DNA from 2 places in the Clostridium sp. LXY-7 genome. Region 2 is predicted to be linked to the other one. Evidence: a T-box and tRNA genes for the amino acid it is inferred to sense, from the RefSeq annotation. Region 2 holds a T-box; the other holds one or more tRNA genes.

Region 1 (8,584 bases), on a different contig from region 2:
GTACTAGAAGTTGCAAAATATATTATTGAATCAGAGGCTACAATTAGGAAAACAGCATCAGTTTTTGGAGTAAGTAAAAGCACTATACATAAAGATATGACAGAAAGATTACCTAAAATTAACCCCCAAATAGCAGAAGAAGCAAAAAGCATCTTAAATTTAAATAAAGCTGAAAGACACATTAGAGGTGGAAAAGCTACTAAAATGAAGTATAAAGTAATTGAAGGTTAGAATAAATAGTAATATAATAATATTTAGGAGAAATTGTAGATATTAGTATATTTATACTTCAAAATAGATCAAGAAGCGGGAGTGAGTTTTAGATGTTTTTTTTCGGAATGGGAACAGATATGGGGATTGATTTAGGAACTGCTACAGTGTTAGTGTACATGAAAGGTAAAGGGGTCATACTTAAAGAGCCTTCAGTGGTAGCTATTGATAAAAACTTAAATAAAGTATTAGCAGTAGGTGAAGAAGCTAGAAAAATGATAGGAAGAACTCCAGGAAATATAGTAGCTATACGTCCATTAAGAGACGGGGTTATTTCGGACTATGATGTTACAGAAAAGATGCTAGAGCATTTTATTAAAAAGGCTTGTGGAAAGAGAAAAATTTCTACACCAAGGGTTGTAGTATGCGTTCCTTGTGAAGCAACCGAAGTTGAGAGAAGAGCTGTGGAAGATGCTGCTAGAAATGCTGGAGCTAAAAAGGTGCTTTTAGTGGAAGAACCTTTGGCAGCAGCTATAGGAGCAGGATTAGATATTACAAAAGCTAGTGGAAATATGGTAATAGATATTGGTGGAGGAACTACGGATATAGCAGTTATATCTTTAGGTGGTATGGTTGTTAGAGAATCTATTAAAGTTGCAGGAGACAAGTTCGATGAAGCTATAATTCGTTATATAAGAAAAAAACACAAGTTAATGATTGGAGAAAGAACTGCAGAAGAACTAAAAATAAGCATAGGGTCTGCATATCCAAAGGAAGAAGAAATTAGTACGGAAATAAGAGGAAGAGATTTAATAACAGGTCTTCCCAAAAATATAACAGTAAACTCTAATGAAATGAGAGAGGCATTAAAAGAAACTATATATTCTATTGCTGAATGCACTCACTCAGTTCTAGAAAAAACACCACCAGAGTTAGCTGCCGATATAGCAGATAAAGGAATAATTATGACTGGTGGAGGAGCATTATTAGATGGGCTAGACAAGCTAATTGAGGAAGTTACCAAGGTACCTGTTTATGTAGCAGAAGAATCTGTTTCTTGTGTAGCTATTGGAACTGGTAAAATGTTAGACTTTATTGATAAGTTAGATACCACTCAAAGTACTCAAGGGTGGTCAGTGATAGATTAATATTGTCCAATAAATAGCAAAAGGAATGTGTTTTAAGTAAATACATTCCTTTTGTTATTTATTTTATTATTAGAATTGAAAATCTTCATTTAAAGTTAAGAAATTACTTTATAAATATATTTTAGAATTTAGAATATAAAATTATAAATCTAAAACAGTGCTTATTCAAAATAGAGATCAAAGTTTACAAGTATAGAGGTGATACGCATGAATTAAACTATTAGTTATAACTCTCGAGATTTCAATAATAAGATTTAATCTAATATTTCTACTAGTGAAGGGTTCTTCATCTTCACTAGAATCAACTATACCTATTATAGAAATATCTCCTACAGGGCATAGGCTTTTACCTACACCTTTACCAGGACTTATTGGGTAGTCTCTAATCTGAATTTCTCCTATATTTAAAAATGGTCCTAAGCAAGCATCAATACCAATTATTTTTGATGAAGGATGCTTTAGTTTTATGGTTGATAGTTTGTTCTCTAGATTTAATGCATGGATAGGATCATTGATAGTGCCATACACTGGTAATGGGAAAAACTTTTCTTTAAGTAGTGTACCTACAAGAGGCCCGAGGCAATCACCTATACATCTATCAGTTCCAATACAAACAACAATAGTATTTTCATCTAATTGATTTTTTAAAAATGTTGATAAACTATAATAACCCAAAGGGTCTTTGTAATGGATCTTAATTTTACTCACATAAACACCTCCCTATGAATTTATATGATTAAAGATTAATAAATATTAACGAAATATATATTTTGTTCTGAAACATAATATGTATAAAATCAAATCATTAAGACATAATTAAGATGTGCAAAATTTTAAGTGTGAGGTGACTCAAAATCATGAAAAGAGTTTTTTATAGTGGAGTTATAATTGCATATACTATTTTTATATCAGGAGTTCTAATTAGCTTAAACAAAAGTTATCATGTGTATAATGAAAATAGTATGATTGCTAAAGAATTAGAACAAGAAATTTATAAAGAAAAGAATTATAAAGAAGAGAATTATGAAGAAGAAAATACAGCTAGTGAAGTAAATGATGATACAAATTTTAAAAAATATATGAAGTTTAAAGAAAATCAGATGTTAAGAATGGAAGAGCAATTTGAATATAATGATAAGTATATGAACGATAATTACAATTCATATATACCAGAAACCGATTATAAAATAATAAAGACCTCTGTAGAAGATATAGAGAAAGATCTTAGTATGATTGAAAAAGCGAAATTAATGATAATTTCAGAAGACTTATCAAATAGAGATATTGAAAAAATAAGCGAGTATATAGAGTATAAGAATGAAAAAATAGGAGTGGAAAAAATAATAGAAATTGTAAAAGAAAAACTTAAACCTAAAGATGTTGAATATGTTTTGAAAGTATTCTCTAGATATATAGATTTTAGTAGCCTTAGATAAGAACAAGAGTGCAATGTAAATAGAAGTATTCATTAGAAAAATAGAAGGAGAGTAAAATAATCATCCCAAATGGGTAAATTTGAATTTGAAAAAGTAAAACTAAAATTGTATACTATAACTTGTCAAGTTTATAAATCGGGATTTGCTGGCATGGCTCAACGGTAGAGCAGCTGACTTGTAATCAGCAGGTTGTAGGTTCGATTCCTATTGCCAGCTCCAAAATGTGGAGGAGTTCCCGAGTGGCCAAAGGGGGCAGACTGTAAATCTGTTACGTTTCGTTTCGATGGTTCGAATCCGTCCTCCTCCACCATATTATGGTCGCATAGCTCAGCTGGGAGAGCATCTGCCTTACAAGCAGAGGGTCACAGGTTCGATCCCTGTTGTGACCACCATTAAACTAATAATTAAATAATATATGCTGGCATGGCTCAACGGTAGAGCAGCTGACTTGTAATCAGCAGGTTGTAGGTTCGATTCCTATTGCCAGCTCCAAAATGTGGAGGAGTTCCCGAGTGGCCAAAGGGGGCAGACTGTAAATCTGTTACGTTTCGTTTCGATGGTTCGAATCCGTCCTCCTCCACCACAATATGGTCGCATAGCTCAGCTGGGAGAGCATCTGCCTTACAAGCAGAGGGTCACAGGTTCGATCCCTGTTGTGACCACCATTAAACTAATAATTAAATAATATATGCTGGCATGGCTCAACGGTAGAGCAGCTGACTTGTAATCAGCAGGTTGTAGGTTCGATTCCTATTGCCAGCTCCAAAACTTGGAGGAGTTCCCGAGTGGCCAAAGGGGGCAGACTGTAAATCTGTTACGTTTCGTTTCGATGGTTCGAATCCGTCCTCCTCCACCATAAAAAAATATCACTTTTGTGATATTTTTTATTTTGAGAATAATCAAATTGACATGCTTTTCATATTATGATATTATGATGTTGTAAAAATAATTAATAACTCTTATCAAGAGAGGTGGAGGGATACGGCCCTGTGAAACCCGGCAACCGGTGAATTATCACCATGGTGCCAATTCCAGCAGACATACTGCGAGATAAGAGAGAGTAGTGTATTGTGATAGCTAACCTCTTCTTAATCTTAAGAAGAGGTTTTATTTTGTTTGTATGTATTATTAAATTAAATTTTTATTATTGGAGTCTTAACTTATATTATAAGTTTTTATTTGCCTATTGGAATTTAATATGTGAGAACTCCAGATAAAAAAATCAGAGAGGAGATAAAGAAATGAGAAGATTATTTACTTCAGAATCAGTTACAGAAGGACATCCAGATAAAATGTGTGACCAAATATCAGATGCTATTTTAGATGCTATTTTAGAAAAGGACCCAATGGCTAGAGTTGCTTGTGAAACAGCGACAACAACAGGAATGGTTTTAGTTATGGGAGAAATCAGCACTAAATGTTATGTAGATGTACAAAAAGTTGTTAGAGAGACCATTAAAGAAATAGGTTATACTAGAGCTAAATATGGATTTGATTGCAATACTTGTTCAGTGTTAACCTCTATAGGTGAACAATCAGGGGATATTGCAATGGGGGTTGATGAGGCTTTAGAAAGCAAAAAGGGTGAAATTAATAAAGAAGATGCTATTGGTGCTGGAGATCAAGGTATGATGTTTGGTTTTGCATCAAATGAGACAGAAGAATTTATGCCACTTCCAATTGCTATGGCTCATAGATTAGCAAGAAGATTGTCAGAAGTTAGAAAAGATGGTACTTTAAATTATTTAAGACCTGATGGAAAAACTCAGGTAACAGTTGAATACGAGGATAACAAACCAGTAAGAGTAGATGCAATAGTTATTTCAACTCAACATGATCCAGAAATAGAGCGTGAACAAATTGAGAAGGATTTAAAGCAATATGTAATAGCTAATATTGTTCCAGCTGAACTATTGGATGATAATACTAAGTATTATATAAATCCAACAGGAAGATTTGTTATTGGCGGTCCACAAGGAGATTCAGGATTAACAGGAAGAAAAATTATAGTAGATACTTACGGTGGATATGGTAGACATGGTGGTGGAGCATTCTCAGGAAAAGATCCAACTAAGGTTGACAGATCTGCGGCTTATGCTTCAAGATGGGTAGCTAAGAATTTAGTTGCTGCAGGAGTTGCTGATAAAATAGAAATAGCATTAGCGTATGCTATAGGAGTAGCTAAACCTGTATCTATAGCAGTTGATACCTTTGGAACAGGAAAAATTAATGATGATAAAATTGTTGAATTAATAGAAAAGGTATTTGACTTAAGACCAGCAGCTATAATAAGACAATTAGATTTAAGAAGACCAATATATAAACAAACAGCTGCTTATGGACATTTTGGTAGAAATGATTTAGATTTACCGTGGGAAAGATTAAATAAAGTTGATGATATTAAAAAATATTTATAATAAAACAGAGTGAACTTTATGGTTCGCTCTTTTTTTATAACTTTGTCTTAATATAGTGTTGATAATGAACTATATAAAACAAAATCGTATTTATAAAAAATTTTGATTTAATAGGACTGAGAATAGTAAATAATATAAATATAAAAAAGTACAGCTATAAATATGCTTCAGATGCTATAATTAATAGAAGAAAATATTTAGGAGAGATAAAGTATGATAGTTATGGAAGTTGTGGCGGATAATATAGTTTTTAAAAATGAAGAAAATGGATATGCCATAATTAGAGCTATTCACGGAAGAGAAAATATCACCATGGTTGGTACTATGGCTTATATTGTTGAAGGAAATAAATATAAGGTAACAGGAGAGTGGGTTAATCATCCTAAATTCGGAAAACAATTTAGAGTAGATAATATAGAAGAAATAGTTCCAACTACATTATCGGGCATAGAAAAATATTTGGCCAGTGGTATTATAACTGGTATTGGACCAATAACGGCAAAAAAAATAGTGGAGTTTTTTGGAACTAAAACCTTAGAGGTTTTAGATAATGATATAAAAAGACTAAATGAAATAAAGGGAATAGGAAAAAAGAAAATCGATACAATAATAGAGTCTTATGCTAGTCAAAGAGCTACAAGAGAAATAATTATATTTTTTCAAAAGTATGGGATATCTGTAAATAAAGCCATGAAAATTTATAAGAAATTTGGATGGACATCTATAGATATTGTCAAAGATAATCCCTATATATTAGTAGAGTATATTTCAGGAATAGGATTTAAAACAGCGGACATGATAGCTAGGAGTATAGGAATAGAGAGTGATTCTCCATTTAGAATAAAGAGTGGAATATCCTATATAATTAATGAGTATTGTGCTATGGGAAGTACATTTATGCCTATGGATATTTTAGAAGAGAAGGCAATAAATGTATTAGGAGTAACTATAGATAAGATTAAAGAGAATATATATGATTTAACCATAGAGGGAAAAATAAAAATTGAAGAGGTAGACGATATAACAGCTGTATATAATATGTATTATCTGTATATGGAGATGAGTGTAACTAAAAAGATAGCTGAACTTGCTACTACTACCTATGAAAAGCTAGAGGTTAAGTTAAGCAAGGAAATACTAGAGTTCGAAGATGAGAATAGTATTAAATTAGCTTCAAAACAAAGGGAAGCTGTAGAGGGAGCTATAAATAATGGTATAGAAATAATAACAGGGGGACCTGGTACTGGTAAAACTACAATTATAAATTGTATAGTTCATATATTTGAAGGTTTAGGTATGAAGGTTGCTATGGCTGCGCCAACAGGACGAGCCGCTAAAAGAATGAGTGAAGCTACAGGTATGGAAGCAAAAACTATACACAGACTTTTAGAGATTGGCTCTTACTCAGAGAGTGAAGAGGAAGATTTAGAATTTGAAAGTAGTCCAGTAGAAGCAGATGTATTAATCATAGATGAGGCATCTATGATAGATATTACTTTAATGAATGCACTGCTTAAAGCAGTAAGCTTCACCACAAGGATTATTATAGTTGGAGATGTAGATCAGCTTCCATCTGTGGGACCAGGAAATGTACTTAAAGATCTCATAGAAAGTGAAGCTGTTAAGGTGGTTAGATTAAATGAGATTTTTAGACAAGGGCAGGAAAGTATGATAGTAGTCAATGCCCATCTTATTAATGAAGGAAAAATGCCAATACTAAATAGAAAGAGTGGAGACTTCTATTTTATTGATGCACTAGATCAAGACAAAATTTTAGAGCAAATTAAATCTTTAGTTAAAACAAGACTACCGAAATTTAATAAGGAATGGAATAATGTTAAAGATATTCAAATATTATCACCAATGAGAAAATCTAGCGTAGGTGTAGATAATTTAAATAGTGAACTACAAGATATACTTAATCCAAAGCATGGTAGTAAAAATGAAAAGATTTTAGGGGAAGTTATTTTTAGAGTTGGGGATAAAGTAATGCAAACTAAAAATAACTATAATTTAAAGTGGAAGAAAAGAAATACTGAAGAAGATGGTAGTGGAGTATTTAATGGTGATGTAGGTTACATAATAGATATTGATGATGAAGGCAAGGTAGTAATAGTTTTTGATGATGACAAAGTAGTTGAGTATGAGGAAAGTGAATTAGAAGAGTTAAGCTTGGCATATGCAATAACAATACATAAAAGTCAAGGAAGTGAATTTCCAGTAGTAATTATACCTATGTTTATGGGTCCTCCACTTTTAATGAATAGGAATTTACTTTATACTGGAATCACACGAGCTAAAAAACTTGTAGTATTAGTTGGAAGTATTAGAGCGGTAGATTTTATGAAAGATAATAATAGAAGTTTTGAGAGATATTCAGGACTTAAGTGGAGAATAAAAGAAATAATTCATATGTAATTAGGAGAGAGCTTATGCTATTTGGTAGATTCAAAAAAAAGGATAAAGTTGAAAAAGGCTTAGTAGAGGATAAGTTACTACAATTCTATAAAGAGAAAAAAGAGAAGGTAAATATTATCTCTTTTTTAGGTAACAAGCGAAAAGTATTCAATGATATAATAAGCATTGCATTAAAGGAGAGTAAAAAAGTCTTATATATAACTACAGAGGTTTCTAATAGTATTGACATTTTAAATAAATTCAAGATTAATATATTAAGCACTAAACTAACAGCTAGTCAAAGTAATAAAGTTAATGTATGTACTCCTAGTGAAGCATTATATTTAACTGATAAGTTTAATTTAGTAATATATGATGATATTAATTCTTACCCACTAGTTTCGAAGGAGAGTATAGGTAAAATTATGGGAAATTTGGTGAGTAGTTATGGGCTAATGATAGCTTATTCTATAGAACCTATTTTTGATAATGAATCTATACTTTATTGCACTCACGATAAATATATAAAAACACCCTTGATAGAACCAAGAATTATAACAACAAGATTAAAAATAGAAGAAGATATACCCATGGTGGTATATGAATATTTACTTTGGGCAATAAATTCTAATAGTAATGTGCTTATCTATGTACCATCAGAGGAAAAGGGTGAAAAAATATATAATTACTTGTTAAATATCAAGGAAAAGTTAACAGAAAATATATTTTTATCAAATGCACCTATAGAGAGTAATTCATCTATAAAAAAAATTATGAATAAGGAGGGATTTATCCTAGTAACAAATAATTTTAAAATGGATTATCCAACCTTAAAGAAGTTGAATATAATGATATTTTTTGCAGATAATTATAGATTTAATTACAAAGAATTAGTATATTTAATTAGTAAAGTTAAGATGGATATAAACTCTAATAGACAGGAAGCAATATTTTTGTGTAATGATGAAAATAAACA
Region 2 (7,077 bases):
GAAAAATCTTGTTTTCTTTCTTTAATTTTCACTTTGAAGTTATATTTATTCGTAGATAAATCCTCTAATAATTTTTCTTTGAATATATCTAACAATTTTACAAATTGAGCTTCAGCCTCTATATCTATACTAGCTGAATTATTTAATACTGTTATATATGCATCTACCGTGTTCATATATATGGTTGAAACACTAGTAGCTATTTTTATGTTATTAGAATCTATTTTTTTCCCTTTTGCTCTCTCATCTTTTATAACTAGTTTACAATCGTAGTTCTCTTCTTTCACATTTATAGGTATATCTAAATAGTAATAATTATTATTAAGGGTATTAAACAATTTAAATTCATTAAATCGCCCTTCTAACAAGTTAAATATTTTAGAAATATTTTCACTATCATTATTAGATAGTTTTAACATTTCACTTATATTGGTTTTTAATAGATTCAATTTATCCTTTATTTCTTCTTTAACTATACTCTCATTAATTTTATTATCAAAATTAAACAACTGATTAACATCCTTAAGTAGCTTTTCCGTTATAGAATTTCTATTTAATTGACTATTAACCATACTATCCTCTTTTGATGGTAAAATACTATTTTCATTCTTAACTACAACTTCACTCTTATGAGTCATTTTATTTTCTTTAACAATAGCATCATTCCTATTAATAGCTTTATCTTCTTTAATAAATCCTTCTAATTTCTCTTCTACTTCAATAGCTAGTTGAGATATCTTTGCTTCATTTTTCTGTTTAATTGCTTCTTCTTTAACAGGGTTTTGCATTGAATTATTAGATTCTATATTATTATCCTTATAAAATAGATTATTATCCTTGTTCAATATATTGTTATTATCCTTGTTCAATATATTGTTTTTTGTCATTGCATCGTTATAATTTGTATTGGTCATAGTCTTATTATTGCCTTGAATTTCATTTTTAATAAATTCTTTTACGTCATCTATATTATTAAACAAGTTAAAATCCTTGTCCACTATATTCTTAAAAGCTTTTATATTATCTTCAGTAAATTCTATGCCATTTTCCTTCATTAAAAGCAATTTGTTTAAATCTAAACCTCCAACTTCTTTAAAAAAGCTTTGTAATGTTTCTTTTATAAACGTTCCTTTAGGAGTGTTCTCATCTACGCCCTTAGAGTTTAGGTATTTATTAATAAAACTATTAACTTCGTCATCAGATGAATTTGCCTTTTCAATGAATTCATTTAGAGCTTTAATCTCTACAAAATTTTCTTCATTAAGAGGTATGCTATGCTTTAGCATTCCTTTAAGGATGTTTATATCTTCTTTATCTACAGTAAAATCTAAATTTTTCATTAAATCGTCTATTAAATCACCAAGAATTTCACTATTTTTTTCTCCAGTGCCTTTATTTTGTTCAGATAAAATTTTTAGTATTAAATTTCCTCCGTCAAAACCATCTACTACAAATTTAAATAAATAGTTATCTAGCGGATTATTTAAAAAGCCTTCCACTTTGGCAGGGAATACTCTTCCATCTAATAGTTTTATTATAACATCCTTAGTATCTCCATCAAGTCTCAATACTCTGGCTGAAAAAGTATCATCTTTCTTAAAAGATAGTTTATTAAACTCTTGTTTTGTAGTATAATTTTGTACCATGTTTATTTTCCATAATCCTGTCATAAGTACACCTCCTTACTTACATTAATCGTATATTTAATATTTTTATGAATATGTAATCTATATAAATATTAATAAATAGGAGTATACCTAAGGCATACTCCTAAATTCTATGCTATTATCAATTTGTAGAATTTCTTTTTTCCTCTTTTAATTAGAGCAAAACCATCTTTTAAGTAGCATTCATTAAAGTTTGCATTCACATCAATTATCTTTTCATCGTTTATTGTAAGTCCACCTTGTTGTATAAGTCTTCTTGCTTCACTCTTTGATGGTACTATAGCTGTACTCACTAATATATCTAGAATTAAGGAATTTTTCATGTCTTCTGATATTTCTACTGTTGGAACATTTTCCATATCTGCTCCACCTGCAAATAATGCTTCTGCAGCTTTCTTCGCATTTTCAGCTTCCATTTCTCCATGGATTAACTTTGTAACTTCATATGCAAGAACTGTTTTGGCTTGATTTATTTCAGAACCTTCTAGTGCTGATAATCTTCTTACCTCTTCCATTGGCACAAAAGTAAGTAGACATAAACATTTTTCTACATCAGCATCATCAATATTTCTCCAGTATTGGTAGAAATCATAAGGTGAAGTTTTCTCTGGATCCAACCAAACAGCTCCATTTGCTGTCTTACCCATCTTATTTCCTTCACTATTAGTTAATAAGCTACAGGTCATTCCATAAGCCGATTTGCCTTCTTTTCTTCTTATAAGTTCCATACCAGCTAAAATATTAGACCACTGGTCATCCCCACCTAATTGCATAGTACATCCATGCTTTTGGTTTAATACTAGAAAATCATACCCTTGCATTAGCATATAGTTAAATTCTAAAAAGGATAATCCTTTCTCTAATCTCTGCTTAAAGCATTCAGCAGTTAACATTCTATTTACTGAGAAATGAACTCCTATATCTCTAATGAAATTAACATAATTTAAATCTAAAAGCCAATCTGCATTATTTTCTAATATAGCCTTATCATCGGTAAAATCTATAAGTCTTGATAATTGATTCTTTATACAAGAAATATTGTGATCTATCTGCTCTTTAGAAAGCATTTGTCTCATATCAGTCCTGCCCGATGGATCTCCAATCATAGCAGTTCCTCCACCAACTAGTGCTATTGGTCTATGCCCTGCCTTTTGCATATGTGCCATAAACATCATAGCTATAAAGTGACCTATGTGTAAACTATCTGCAGTTGGGTCAAATCCTATATAAAAAGTCACCTTTTCTTTTTCAAAAATTTCTCTCATTTCTTCTTCATGAGTTAATTGTTTTAAGAATCCACGTTCTTTTAAAATATCATATACGTTTGCCATATCTAAATCCTCCTCATTCTTAACACTTTATCTTATGACTAATTTGTTCTAATGTCCAATGTAATATATATACATTTTTAAATTAACTATGTGCTTCGATAATACTTTAATAAAAAGCAAAATAAAAAGTCCCTAGTTATAAAACTAGGGACGAAAATTTTCCGTGGTACCACCCAAATTGACATCTAAAATATAGATATCCACTTTTCCTTAATAACGTCAGGAACCCGTATCAGCCTACTTAAAGTTCAGCCTAAAGTTCAGGAATGTATTTCACTATGTTCCTCCACTAATTTCCACCACCATTAGCTCTCTTTAAGATTTCCATAATTACTTCTTTCCATCATTACCTTTAATTATATCGATTTAAATACATATTACTATTATTACGGAAAATTATCAAGTGGAATTTATATAAAATTACTTTAAGCAATATATTTTCTTATACAATTGGGTATATTATTTTCTTCACAACCTATGTTAATATAAAAGTCTATATTAAATTTTTCTGATAAATATTCTACTTTAGATAAGACTAACTCCAATGCCTCTTTCTCTCTCCATAAATCATTTAATATTCCATCAATGAAAATATTATCTACATCATAATCTTTAGATATTATACCGCATAGAAACCCATAGAACTCTTTATAATTATAAATATTGAAGTCTTGTGCACAAATAAATCTTATGTTTTTGTGTATTTCTAATAATACTCTATTATTATCATTTATATACACCAAACTGCCTTTAGAATCCTTGACCTTAGAATTTGCTAGGTCAATCAGTGCCTTTGTTTTCCCAGAGCCTTTTTGTTTACAAAATACATGAATCATTCTAAACGCCCCCAAACTATATTTAATATAATGATATATTATTATAAATAGTATATAATATTCTGAATATTTTTACAACTCAAATTCCATGATTTTTTTGTTGGCTTCAAAGTTTTTATTTTACATTATAATACAATATATTTCAGCCAATATGTATTGTATTATAATGTAAATATGGTATAATGTAATTAAGATTATTTTAAGATTAATTAACCAGGCAACTTATCGACCCCTTTAATCAAGGAGTTTTTTGTATGATAGTTTCTTAGTTTAATTAGTCCCTAGATTAAAGGAGGTTATCGTAATGGCTGATAAAAACATTACTTGCAAAGACTGTGGAAAAGAATTTGTATTTACTGAGGGAGAGCAAGCTTTCTATAAAGAAAAAGGCTTTGAAAATGACCCAGTAAGATGCCCAGAATGTAGGAAAGCTAGAAAAAATAATAGAAACAGTTTCCCAACAAAATAGCATTAAAATTCATGAGTAGATTTTAAATCTACTCTTTTTTTATTTCTCATATTAGAATAATATTTTTATATTTGAACATAATAACTTTATTGCTTTAATATATATAAGTTTCAATTAAATTTATGCATTATACAAATAGGCTTAAATATAAAATTAAATTAATTAGAACTTCATATTATTACTGCTCAACCGTTTCAAAACCTTGATTTACTAAGTCTCTATTCAAGTAAAACCTATTTGTATTATGTAATTTCATTATTGAAAAATATATATTTAGACACGTAAAAAATACTGGTTCAAACAAAGGAAGGTATATTATGAATTACATCACATGGTTTAGAGGATTTATAATGTTGCTTTCACTTATATATTTATTTTATTTAATAGGCGGAAATCTAATAAACCTAATTATATCTATTTCAGTAATACTATTAATTATAGATTACTTAAAAGAAAAAAATAGAAGAAAAAGTAAATATAACTATTAAAAACAAGCTAAATTTTAGCTTGTTTTTTGTTAATTATCTTTACCTATATTTGAAAGCACTAAACTCTTGTTGTGTTCCAGTGCCCAACTGATTCCCCAATCACTTTGGAAGATCAGAAGATCTCTATCTTTTAAATCTTTTACTATTTTGGTATCACTGGTTAAGCTTAACTCCTCAACTTTACCATCATATTTTTCAATCCATCTTATATTTCTAAATGATAACATATCCATCTTAATGTCGACATTGTACTCATTTTTAAGTCTAAACTCTAAAACCTCAAATTGAAGTACTCCAACAACACCAACAATAATTTGCTCAGTACCTATATGAAGTTCTTTAAACACTTGAATTGCGCCCTCTTGAGCTATCTGAGTAATACCCTTTATGAATTGTTTTCTTTTCATAGTATCTACAGTTCTAACTCTTGCAAAATGCTCTGGTGCAAAGGTCGGTATTCCCTCAAATTTAAATTTTTTACTTGGAGAGCATATTGTATCCCCTATACTAAATATACCTGGGTCAAATACCCCTATTATATCTCCTGCATAGGCTTCTTCTACTATTTCTCTATCTTGAGCTAAAAACTGTTGAGGTTGAGCAAGTCTAAGCTTATTTCCACCTTGATAATGAAAAACTTCCATTCCTTTCTCAAACTTTCCTGAGCAAATTCTCATAAATGCAATCCTATCTCTATGAGCTTTGTTCATATTCGCTTGTATTTTAAATACAAAAGCTGAAAAGTTATCCTCAAAGACATCTATAATTCCATCATCATATTTTCTTCCCAATGGTGCAGTTGTAAGTTTTAAAAAGTGTTCTAAAAATGGCTCTACTCCAAAATTAGTTAAAGCACTTCCAAAAAATGCAGGTGTCAATTCTCCTTTTCTTACCTTCTCTGAATCAAAATCATCTCCTGCAATATCTAACAACTCTATGTCCTCTAATAATTTCTCATATAGACTATCAGTTATAGCTTCTCTAACTGTGGCCTCATCATCTATGGAAATAATAGTATCTGATATCTCTGTTTGACCATGATCTCCAGCCTTGAATATATGAATCTCTCTAGCTTTTCTATCGTATACACCCTTAAAATGCATTCCAATTCCTATTGGCCAATTCATTGGATAGGATTTGATACCTAGTTCATTCTCAAGTTCCTCCATTAATTCAAAAGGATCTCTTGTCTCTCTATCCATTTTATTTACAAAGGTAAATATAGGAATTTCCCTTAAGCTACATACATGAAATAGCTTTCTAGTCTGATCCTCTACCCCTTTTGCTCCATCAATAACCATTACAGCACTATCTGCTGCCATTAATGTCCTATAGGTATCTTCACTAAAGTCTTGGTGTCCTGGGGTATCCAATATATTTATGCAATATCCTTCATAATTAAACTGCATTACTGAAGAGGTTACAGATATCCCTCTCTTCTTTTCTATTTCCATCCAGTCTGAAACGGCATGCTTTGACGCTTTTCTTGCCTTAACCGAACCTGCTAACCTAATAGCTCCTCCGTATAAAAGCAATTTCTCTGTAAGTGTGGTTTTACCTGCATCTGGGTGAGAAATTATTGCAAAGGTTCTTCTCTTTTCAATCTCTTTTATGTAATCAACCACCATATTCACTCCTTGTTATTATATAAATTACTATTGTAATTATAGTATTTCTATGTTAAGCACAATTTATATAATAACATATAGATAATACTAAAACAAATAGAAAAATTGATTTTTATCCTGTTTATTGTTGAAAAAATTCGTATATATTGTTATAATGTATTATTGTCTAGAAATTACTATGGAAACTATAAAGATGATATCTAAAATAGATATTTTAGCTTGAAGAGAAATTATCTTCATTTGAATATACAATAATAGACTATGCTACCTTTATCTTTAAAAAACCTATGAGAAAATTTCCTTTCTCATAGGTTTTTTATTTTAAGCATTATATTATAATTGAATAAGCCCAATTTTTCTCTGCATTTTTCTTAATGTTTTATTTGCTACATAATTAGCTTTGTCAGCACCTTTTTTATATATTCCTTCTAAATAGTTTTTATCTTCTAATAAGGCCTTAACTTTTTCTTGAATAGGCGCCAACTCTTCTACTATTGCTTCTGCCACATCTTCTTTAAATTTAGCATATCCTATACCTTCATAGTTCTTTTCTATATCCTGTGGCGAAATTCCCCTAATAGCACTTAAAATATTGATTAAATTTTTAATTCCTAGCTGTTCATCATTGTATTTAACGATACCTATGCTATCTGTAACA

The links. The T-box of region 2 lies ahead of tyrS (tyrosine--tRNA ligase). A T-box ahead of a tRNA ligase gene usually reads a tRNA of that ligase, here a tRNA-Tyr.
Region 1: it has a tRNA-Tyr gene. The T-box ahead of tyrS (tyrosine--tRNA ligase) is inferred to sense a tRNA for this amino acid. The anticodon was not compared.

The regions. Positions count from the first base shown of each region.
Region 1 covers NZ_JBLLJL010000004.1:165,650-174,233, forward strand. The annotation lists gene spoIIID (sporulation transcriptional regulator SpoIIID) at 1-231, shown strand, start outside; gene mreB (rod shape-determining protein MreB) at 324-1,358, shown strand; gene yyaC (spore protease YyaC) at 1,536-2,066, opposite strand; gene ACI48Q_RS13980 (hypothetical protein) at 2,216-2,794, shown strand; tRNA gene ACI48Q_RS13985 (tRNA-Thr) at 2,939-3,013, shown strand; tRNA gene ACI48Q_RS13990 (tRNA-Tyr) at 3,020-3,104, shown strand; tRNA gene ACI48Q_RS13995 (tRNA-Val) at 3,111-3,186, shown strand; tRNA gene ACI48Q_RS14000 (tRNA-Thr) at 3,212-3,286, shown strand; tRNA gene ACI48Q_RS14005 (tRNA-Tyr) at 3,293-3,377, shown strand; tRNA gene ACI48Q_RS14010 (tRNA-Val) at 3,384-3,459, shown strand; tRNA gene ACI48Q_RS14015 (tRNA-Thr) at 3,485-3,559, shown strand; tRNA gene ACI48Q_RS14020 (tRNA-Tyr) at 3,566-3,650, shown strand; SAM riboswitch class I at 3,751-3,851, shown strand; gene metK (methionine adenosyltransferase) at 4,036-5,211, shown strand; gene recD2 (SF1B family DNA helicase RecD2) at 5,425-7,629, shown strand; gene ACI48Q_RS14035 (hypothetical protein) at 7,644-8,584, shown strand, end outside.
Region 2 covers NZ_JBLLJL010000005.1:122,045-129,121, forward strand. The annotation lists gene ACI48Q_RS16980 (hypothetical protein) at 1-1,670, opposite strand, end outside; gene tyrS (tyrosine--tRNA ligase) at 1,778-2,998, opposite strand; T-box leader at 3,142-3,354, opposite strand; gene ACI48Q_RS16990 (hypothetical protein) at 3,424-3,834, opposite strand; gene ACI48Q_RS16995 (zinc-ribbon domain-containing protein) at 4,139-4,303, shown strand; gene ACI48Q_RS17000 (hypothetical protein) at 4,621-4,791, shown strand; gene ACI48Q_RS17005 (peptide chain release factor 3) at 4,821-6,416, opposite strand; gene trpS (tryptophan--tRNA ligase) at 6,753-7,077, opposite strand, start outside.